Regions from separate parts of the Streptomyces sp. NPDC005784 genome, predicted to be linked through region 3. Evidence: riboswitches for the same ligand, from Rfam matches in the RefSeq annotation. Region 3 holds a riboswitch; each other region holds the start of a gene.

Region 1 (2,190 bases), on a different contig from region 3:
CGCGCCCGGGCACCCTGCACGAGAGCCCCGACGCGTTCGAGGAGTTCACCACCGCCGTCCTGGCGGAGATCCCGCCCGACGACGACGTCGTCCGCATCGTCAACCGCGGCCATCCGCCGCCCCTGCTCCTGCATCCGGACGGCACGCTCGTCACGCTCACCGCCGAGCCCTTCGCGCTGCCGCTCGGGATGAGCGAGCTGGGAACCTGGCCCGACCGGGCGGTGCAGAGCCGCTTTCCGCGCGGGGCGATGCTGCTCCTGCACACCGACGGGCTCTCCGAGGCCCGTGATTCGCGCGGGAAGTTCTACGATCCGGCCGCGTGGCTGGCCGGACGGGTCCTTCCCGGCCCCGAAGCGCTGCTGACCGCCCTCTCCGAGGCGGTCCGCCGGCATACGGGCGCGCCTTGACGGACGACATGGCGCTGCTCGCCGTCCGGCGCTTTTGACGCGTGCTCGTCGACGGGTGTTCGTCGAGGGGAATTCCGCAGAGCTCGGGAGGCCCTTCGCGCGCAACATGTACAGCCTTTTCAGCCGCGGTCACGAACGGTGACCGGACCGTCTCCCTCCGCATAGAAACTGACATACCGTCAAGGAAACCCGTGTCGACGGAATAAGGTCAACTCGCCCGTTTTTCACCGCTCATGACCCCAAAGTCCTGGCCAAAAGCCGTTAATGATCAGTCCGAACAGCTTGGAATTCGGTGCCTGGGTCTATTAACGTTCGATAACGCAGCGCGGTCGTTACAGCCGTCACAAGAGGTGGCTCCGTGCGCACGCGCCGAATCCCGCAAGGGAACCGGGGAACCATCAACTTGGGGTGAATCGAGCGTATTCCGCCGTGGGAACGCGGTGGCTATACGCGCGTAGGAGACCTTCCTGCTCCGAACCCGTCAGCTAACCCGGTAGGCGGCAAGGAAGCAAAGGAGTGCGCCCACGTGGCATCCGACCGGCCCGCTCAGCCGACCTCGTTCGCGCCGAATGACACGCATACCTTCGGCTACGGCAAGGACGAGGGCCCCTGGGAGGAGTGGAACCCCACCGAGGATTCCGTTCTTCCCGTCCGCGGCCGGCACCGCACGGGCAAGCAGCGCGGCGGAGGACTCGCCCGCAGCTCCACGGTTCTCGGCGTCGGCGTCATAGCCGCCGTCGGCGCGGGTGGCATCGCCAGCGCCGCGCCGGGCAAGCCGCCCGTCTCGATCTCGCTGCCCGACCTGTCGTCGGTCACCCAGTCCGCCAAGGCCCTGATATCGGACGGCGGATCCAGCGCCCCCAAGGGCTCCACGACTCCGCTCACCAGCGCCGGTCTGACCAGCGCCGACGCGGCGCAGGGTGCCACGGACGCGGGTGAGGCGCTGCGCTCCCGCATCATGCAGCAGGCCCAGTCGCAGCAGAACCAGGCCGACAGCGCCACTCAGCAGGCAGCCCAGACTGCCGCCGCCAAGAAGGCCGTCGCGCTTGCCGCCAAGCAGCAGGACGACGCGGAGGCCAAGGCCGCCGCCGCGAAGCAGAAGGCGGAGGACGCGGCCAAGGCGAAGGCCGAGACCGAGCGCCTCGCCGAGCTCGCCAAGAGCTACTCGCTGCCGACCTCCTCGTACACCCTGACCTCGCGCTTCGGCGAGGCCGGCTCCATGTGGTCCTCCGGCTACCACACCGGTCTCGACTTCGCGGCGCCCACCGGCACGCTCATCAAGGCGATCCACAGCGGCACCATCACCGAGGCCGGCTGGGCCGGATCGTACGGCTACCGCACGATCCTCACCCTCGACGACGGTACGGAGCTGTGGTTCTGCCACCAGTCGTCGATCAGTGTCAGCGTGGGCCAGAAGGTCGCCACGGGCGATGTCATCGGACGCGTGGGCGCGACGGGCAATGTCACCGGGCCGCACCTGCACCTCGAAGTGCACCCCGGCGGCGCCGCCACCGGCATCGACCCGATGGCGTGGCTCCAGAGCAAGGGCCTCAACCCCTGATCCGTACGGGCTCCTGAGCCGTATGAGCCGTACGGCGTCCGACGCGGACGGGTGTGACCCCTGACGCGTGCCGTACGCGTGTCCTCCCCGATCTCCGGCGGTCCTGACGTCATCCCCCCGACGTCAGGACCGCCGGTCATTCAGACGCGGACGCTTGCGCGCACCGGCCCGTCCCGGGTGAGTCCGGAATACGTGCATCCGGCACGGGTGTTGACGTCGTAC
Region 2 (2,190 bases), on a different contig from region 3:
ATCGTCCCGAGCCGCCGGGCCTCGCGCGAGACGCCCGGCGCGAGGTGAACGGCCGATGATCCCGGACCTCCCCCCGCTGCCCGCGCTGACCCGTGCCGAGGCCGAGCTGATCGACCGCTACCTCGACGTGGTCGACCTGGTCGGCCGTATCAACCCGTCCCGTCCCGGGGACACCTATCGCGGCCTGAGGGCGGCTCAGGCACTGGTCGGCAAAGCGGCGGCCCTGCGGGACGCTCTCACCCTGATGCACCAGCGGGGCGAGAGCGAGGTGCAAGCCCCGACACTGGCCCAGGCCCTGCGGGTTCTCGACGGAGAGCGGCGGGCGGCCCGGGTCACCGTGCCGCCCGGGTCCGGCAGTTGACGGAACCACACCCGGGAGCCGGTACGCGCCGCACCTCCGCGGTGTCCGGCCCGGGACTCAAACGGACCGGATGGTGTACCCCCCGATGGCGTAGTGAACGATCCTTTCTGCGACCCCTCCAAGTTGCGCAACACGCGGACCAGAAAGGCGGGATGACACCCTTCACCGCAGGTGCGGGCCTCGTCGATGTCTCCAACACCCCCTCGAACAGAGGGGTGTCCACCCGAACGGGTGAGTGGTGAGTAAGCCCACAAAACGCCGGTTCCGCTCGGTTTTTCCGACACTCATGAGTGAAGATCCCTTCCGACGACAAGCCCCCGCCACAACGGCGGGGCGGTCCGGGCGGACGCCGAGTCCTGCCGCCGCCCGGATGACCGGTCGACAGATGTGCATCGGCAGGAGTGGAGGACCCAGCTAGACGGGTCGCCGGAACAGTTCCGGACGGTCCTTGGGGTGAAGCCGCAGCTGCGGCCGGGCAACTTCGCCAGCCCGAATCCGACAGGTCATCCTTCACAGGCGGCTGACGAAGGGTTGCGCATGACTGCGCTCAATCGTGTCCCGTCGCTGTGGACCCGGGCCGGTACGGCCTCGGCGCTCACTCTTGCCGCCGTGGGCGGCAGCCTCGTGGTCCCCGGCGTCGCACCCGACGCCGAGGCGGCCACGCCTGCGACGAGGGCACTCCAGGTCGCCGCGTCCAAGCACGGCTCCCCGTACCAGTGGGGCGCCACGGGACCGCACCGCTTCGACTGCTCCGGGCTCACGCTCTACTCGTACAAGAAGGCAGGCAAGAAGCTGCCCCGTACGGCCGCGGCGCAGTACAACAAGACGCACCATGTCTCGGCCTCGCACCGCAAGGCCGGTGACCTCGTGTTCTTCCACTCGGGCCGGAACGTGTACCACGTCGGCATCTACGCCGGGAAGGGAAAGATCTGGCACTCCCCGAAGACCGGGGAAGTGGTGAAGCTCGAGAAGATCTGGACCAGAAGCGTCTGGTACGGCAGGGTCAGCTGACCCTGTCCCCCGGGGCGGCGGCGCGTGACGCGTGCCGCCGCCCCCGGGGACACGCAGCGCGTGAATCGTGTGCAACACGGGCCGGAGTGGTTACTCGTTCCCCATGACCCCCGACCCGGCCCACACGTCCCGGAACGAGACGTCCGCGCGAAGCGACCCGTCCCCGGACGAGCGGACGTCCGGCCGCGACGAGACACCCCTCGAACGGGCGGACCGCAATTTCGCCGAACTGCTCCAGGAACTGCGCGTCACCCAGACGGGGGTGCAGATCCTCTTCGCCTTTCTGCTGACGCTCGCCTTCACCCAGCGTTTCCCCGCTCTGGACACCGTGCAGCGCGCGACCTACGTGGTCACGCTGTTGCTGGCGGTACTGGCCGCCGCCCTTTTCACGGCCCCCGCCGCACTGCACCGGTCGCTGTTCCAGCGGAACGCCAAACCCACCATCGTGCGGGTCTCCTCACGGCTGGCCACCATCGGCCTGTACGTGCTGACGCTGGCGTTCGCCGGTTCGGTGCTGCTCGTCGTGGACGTGACGCTGGGGCGCGCCGCGGGCATCGCGGCAGGGGCGGGCACCCTGGCCGTCTGTCTGGCGCTGTGGGGGCTGCTGCCCCGGCTCGTGCAGCGCCGTCTCAGCTCCTCAGAGGCTCCAGCAGCAGGACGACGCCCAGAACGGTGAGGGCGCCGCCCATGACCGCCTCCACGGCGCGTGCGGCACGCGGCCCGCGCAGCCATCGTCCGAGCCGGTCCACCAGCAGCGCGACGGCCGGGAACCACACCAGGGCGAGAACGACCACGATCAGCGCCAGCAGCAGCGTCCG
Region 3 (2,190 bases):
AGAAGATCGACTCCGCGGCCGTACGCGCCTTCTACGACAAGCACGTGCGCCCCGCGACGGCCACCGCCGTCGTCGTCGGTGACCTGACCGGTGTCGACCTCGACGAGCTGCTCGGCGACACGCTGGGCTCCTGGACCGGTTCGTCCGCCGAGCCGCGTCCCGTGCCGCCGGTGAGCGCAGACGACACGGGCCGCGTGATCATCGTCGACCGCCCCGGCGCCGTCCAGACGCAGTTGCTCATCGGCCGGGTCGGCGCCGACCGGCACGATCGCGTGTGGCCCGCCCAGGTGCTCGGCACCTACTGCCTCGGCGGCACCCTCACCTCACGCCTCGACCGCGTCCTGCGCGAGGAGAAGGGCTACACCTACGGCGTACGGGCGTTCGGCCAGGTCCTGCGCGCCGCGCCGGACGGCACGGGTGTCGCGATGCTCGCCATCAGCGGCTCGGTGGACACGCCGAACACCGGTCCGGCGCTCGACGACCTGTGGAAGGTGCTGCGCACCCTCGCGGCCGAGGGGCTGACCGACACGGAGCGCGACGTCGCGGTGCAGAACCTGGTGGGTGTCGCGCCCCTCAAGTTCGAGACGGCGGCAGCCGTCGCGAGCACGCTCGCGGACCAGGTCGAGCAGTACCTGCCGGACGACTATCAGGCGACGCTCTATCAGCAACTGGCCGCCACCGGCACGGTGGAGGCCACCGCGGCTGCGGTGAGCGCCTTCCCGATGGACCGTCTGGTGACCGTGCTGGTGGGCGACGCGGCGACGATCGAGGAGCCGGTCAAGGCCCTCGGAATCGGTGAAGTCAGCGTGGTGGCCGCCGAGTAGAGCCCGCGCGACCCGAGGAGGGCCCTGGTGACTGAAGAGTCGTCAGGGCTCTCCTTTTCCCGCACGTGGCCCCCAAGATGTCCCTATTCGTGCGGGAGTTGCCCTTGTGCCCTGTGGGATACGTTACAAAAATCGTGATCCGTTTGTTGTTCGAATGACACCCCGTTTAGCGTCGGTCCGGCTGTTCGTCACGCACTGCGCCGCGCCCGCGGCACCGGACAGTCATCGCCGAGTCCCCCTATGGCGCGAGTCAGGGGAGCCGGGGACCCACGTAGTCCCTGGGGTGAATCGGACGCCCTCCCCGGAGGGGGTCCGTAGGAGACCTTCCTGCTCCGAACCCGTCAGCTAACCCGGTAGGCGAGAGGGAAGGAAAGGATCAGCCCCTACATGGCGTTCTCCTGTGGCACCGGCAAGCATCGTCGTCCGAGCCGGGTGCACAGCACCACCACGGCCGCCGTCGGGGTCGCGGCGCTCACCACCACCGGTGTGATCGGAACCCTGGCCGCCCCCGCGTTCGCCGCGGAAGCCTCCGTCGAGCAGACCGGGCTGACCCAGGCCGTCACCCTCGGCGACTCGGTCGCCGACCAGATCGACGCCCAGGCCTTCGCGCAGCAGCGCGCCGCCGACGAGGCCGCCGCGCGGAAACAGGCCGAGCAGACCGCGCGCAAGCACGCCGCGGAGCAGGCCGCGAAGTCCCGCGAGGCCAAGGAGCGCGCCGCCCGTGAGGCCGAGCGCAAGCGCCTGAACATGTTCGTCATCCCGATCACCGGTTCGTACATCTCCACCGGCTACCAGGCCAGCAGCAGTCTCTGGTCCTCGGGCAGCCACACCGGCGTCGACTTCCACGCCGCGTACGGCACCTCGGTCCACGCCGTGGGCTCCGGCACCGTCGTCACCACCGGCTGGGGCGGCGCCTACGGCAATCAAGTAGTGATCAAGATGCTTGACGGCACGTACACCATGTACGGCCACCTGTCGTCCATCGGTGTGTCCGAGGGGCAGACGGTCACTCCGGGGCAGCAGATCGGCCTCTCAGGGGACACCGGCAACACCACCGGACCGCACCTTCACTTCGAGGCCCGTACGACCGCGGAGTACGGCTCGGACATCGACCCGGTCGCGTACCTGCGCTCGCACGGAGTCAACGTCTGACGACCGCTTCGCGGCTTCTTCGCCGCTTTTGATGCCCCGGCTCAACGAGCCGGGGCATCATCGTTTCCGGAGGCCCTCTGTCCAAAAAATATCCATGGATTCAGGCCCGCCATCGGAAATTCAGGCTTCCTGCAATAGAGTCACTGAACAAGCGTCAATCGATGGCGTTTCGCGGGGATTAAAGCGGAGGTCGGTCATGCGTATTCCGGCGCAC
Region 4 (2,190 bases), on a different contig from region 3:
CTCGGTGAAGCTGTCCCCCACCGCCACGTACGACCCGATCACTGATCTGTTGTCATTCTTCGAATCGTCTGCCACATCGGCCCATGATTCACCTTTGGATGTGAGCTACGCGACCGTAGGGAAGGGTTGACGGACGGTGAGATAAGCCACTCGCCAAGCATTGGTCAACTCTGGAATAGGGCTCGGAGCAAGGGTGTTGAAGCAGCGATCACCGACATGCCGCGGAAATCGCGGGGAATCGCTCGGCGGCAGTCACGCGCCTTGCTCGACCACGGTCACGTGCCTCGCGGCGGGAAACACCGAAGGCCGGACCCCGGGGATCATGGGGTCCGGCCTTCGGATGCAGTCCTGCCGTCAGGAGCAGGGCAAGCGTCCGGAGCTCAGGGTGAGGCGTCAGCCGACGGCGACACCGTGCGAGCGCAGGTACGCGACCGGGTCGACGTCGGAGCCGTAGTCCGGCGTCGTGCGGATCTCGAAGTGCAGGTGCGGTCCGGTGACATTGCCGGTCGCGCCGGAGAGGCCGAGCTGCTGGCCCTCGGTCACGGTCTGCCCCGCCGAGACGGACAGGGACGACATGTGGGCGTACTGGGAGTACTTGCCGTCGGCGTGCTGTATGACGACCTGGTTGCCATAGGCACCGCCCCAGCCCGCGGAGACGACGGTGCCCGCCGCTATGGACTTGATCGTGGTGCCGGTCGGGACCACGAAGTCCACGCCCGTGTGGTAGCCGCTGGACCACATGCTGCCCGCCACCTTGTAGCCGGTACCGACCGTACTGCCCTCGACCGGCAGGGTGTAGCCGGAACCGCTCTCGGCGGAAGCGGTGTTGGAGGCAGCCGTGTCGCTGGCCGGGGTCGCCCGGTCGGTCTTCGCCGCCGAGGTCGTCGTCCGGGTGGCCGAGTGGGCGGCGCCGGCGAAGGCGGCCTTCTTGCCGAGCGACAGCTTCAGACCGGGGTGGATCAGCGACGGGTCGCTGCCGATGGCGGAGCGGTTGTCGGAGTAGATCTTCTTCCAACCGCCGGTGACGTTCTGCTCGTCGGCGATCTTCGAGAGATAGTCGCCGGACCTCACCGCGTACGTCTTCGTCGTGGCGGACTTCTTGGCGACGGGAGCGGCGGTCGCGGCCTTCTCGACGTGCTGCGCGACGGCGGTGGCCGGGGTCGCGGCGTGGGCACCCGTGGCGCCCATCAGAGGCAGCGCGAGCGCCGCGCCACCGGTTCCGGCCACGGCGATCGAGCGGGTGAAACGCAAGGACTTGGGACGGCGGTGCTTACCCTTGGCGGGCATGACGATTTCCTCTCCGGCGCCTGCGGGGTGAGCTGTCGGGTGCGGGCTGGAGATGCCCGGCCGCGGTGCTGCGCGGCTGTACCCCTAGCCTGTTCCGGAGACCGGATCAGGCACGGAACCTGTGGGTCCCCCGCTCCTGCCGTGTACGGGTGAGTGTGCGGATTCCGGGCGGCGGCAGGATTGGGCGTCCGTCCGGATTGAGGCAGAACGTAAGCGAGATGAGAGCGCGTCGACAACCGTGCGCTTTGTCCGTGCGCTCACCTTTCTTGATCCATGGGGGAATTGCCGTCACCCTCTGTGGAATGACGATCTTTCGGACCTCTCAACCGGCCCGGAAACGCGGGCGGGTTGAGAAATGAGGACGGCAACGCATCGTCACGAATATGACGCTCCTCACGCGACTCGACCCAGGGTGCTTTATTCCAGGGCCAGTTGTAACGAAGGCGCCAATTGGGACAGAACAGCCAGATACGACGTGAATGGATAACCGTCACATCCGGGCCTCCGTGCCGGTCGGCACGCAAAACGGCACGCAGCAATGCCGCACATCGGCGCAATTCAACCTGCCGAATCCGTACGGCCGGGCCAGGCGGCCGACTCCCTGGCAAATTCGAACATACGTGCCCAACGAGCTGTGTCATCGAGGGCGTCCCGCCTGGTAGACGACCCCTGTGGACAACTCATTGCCTCAGGAACCCATGTCGTATCGTCGAGAGCGCGAGCCGGACACAACTGCCGACGAGCGATGCCGAGTCCAGCCCGGCGACGCCGGCGGCCGAATGGGAGGAGCCCCCGTGACGCAGCAGGTCCCGTCGACCGAGCCCGATCTCGGCGGAGTGCGCAACTTCCGCGACGTGGGCGGCCTGCCCACCGCGGACGGCCGGCGAGTGCGCTACGGGCACC

The links. Region 3 has a riboswitch for cyclic di-AMP ahead of ACFYR3_RS37405 (peptidoglycan DD-metalloendopeptidase family protein). Riboswitches for the same ligand answer to the same signal wherever they lie in the genome.
Region 1: linked by a shared signal. The riboswitch ahead of ACFYR3_RS34035 (M23 family metallopeptidase) and the one ahead of ACFYR3_RS37405 (peptidoglycan DD-metalloendopeptidase family protein) in region 3 are both predicted to bind cyclic di-AMP.
Region 2: linked by a shared signal. The riboswitch ahead of ACFYR3_RS33410 (C40 family peptidase) and the one ahead of ACFYR3_RS37405 (peptidoglycan DD-metalloendopeptidase family protein) in region 3 are both predicted to bind cyclic di-AMP.
Region 4: linked by a shared signal. The riboswitch ahead of ACFYR3_RS23650 (peptidoglycan DD-metalloendopeptidase family protein) and the one ahead of ACFYR3_RS37405 (peptidoglycan DD-metalloendopeptidase family protein) in region 3 are both predicted to bind cyclic di-AMP.

The regions. Positions count from the first base shown of each region.
Region 1 is NZ_JBIAIQ010000030.1:84,174-86,363, forward strand. Features, by position in the region: partial or broken gene ACFYR3_RS34030 (PP2C family protein-serine/threonine phosphatase) at 1-445, shown strand, start outside; cyclic di-AMP (ydaO/yuaA leader) riboswitch at 765-922, shown strand; gene ACFYR3_RS34035 (M23 family metallopeptidase) at 934-1,968, shown strand.
Region 2 is NZ_JBIAIQ010000029.1:75,242-77,431, forward strand. Features, by position in the region: gene ACFYR3_RS33400 (ATP-dependent Clp protease proteolytic subunit) at 1-48, shown strand, start outside; gene ACFYR3_RS33405 (hypothetical protein) at 56-361, shown strand; cyclic di-AMP (ydaO/yuaA leader) riboswitch at 709-895, shown strand; gene ACFYR3_RS33410 (C40 family peptidase) at 899-1,372, shown strand; gene ACFYR3_RS33415 (DUF6328 family protein) at 1,476-2,048, shown strand; partial or broken gene ACFYR3_RS33420 (LysE family translocator) at 2,002-2,190, opposite strand, start outside.
Region 3 is NZ_JBIAIQ010000039.1:23,151-25,340, forward strand. Features, by position in the region: gene ACFYR3_RS37400 (pitrilysin family protein) at 1-824, shown strand, start outside; cyclic di-AMP (ydaO/yuaA leader) riboswitch at 1,041-1,199, shown strand; gene ACFYR3_RS37405 (peptidoglycan DD-metalloendopeptidase family protein) at 1,212-1,976, shown strand; gene ACFYR3_RS37410 (GntR family transcriptional regulator) at 2,173-2,190, shown strand, end outside.
Region 4 is NZ_JBIAIQ010000015.1:80,673-82,862, reverse strand. Features, by position in the region: gene ACFYR3_RS23655 (SGNH/GDSL hydrolase family protein) at 1-42, opposite strand, end outside; gene ACFYR3_RS23650 (peptidoglycan DD-metalloendopeptidase family protein) at 394-1,287, opposite strand; cyclic di-AMP (ydaO/yuaA leader) riboswitch at 1,292-1,449, opposite strand; gene ACFYR3_RS23645 (tyrosine-protein phosphatase) at 2,082-2,190, shown strand, end outside.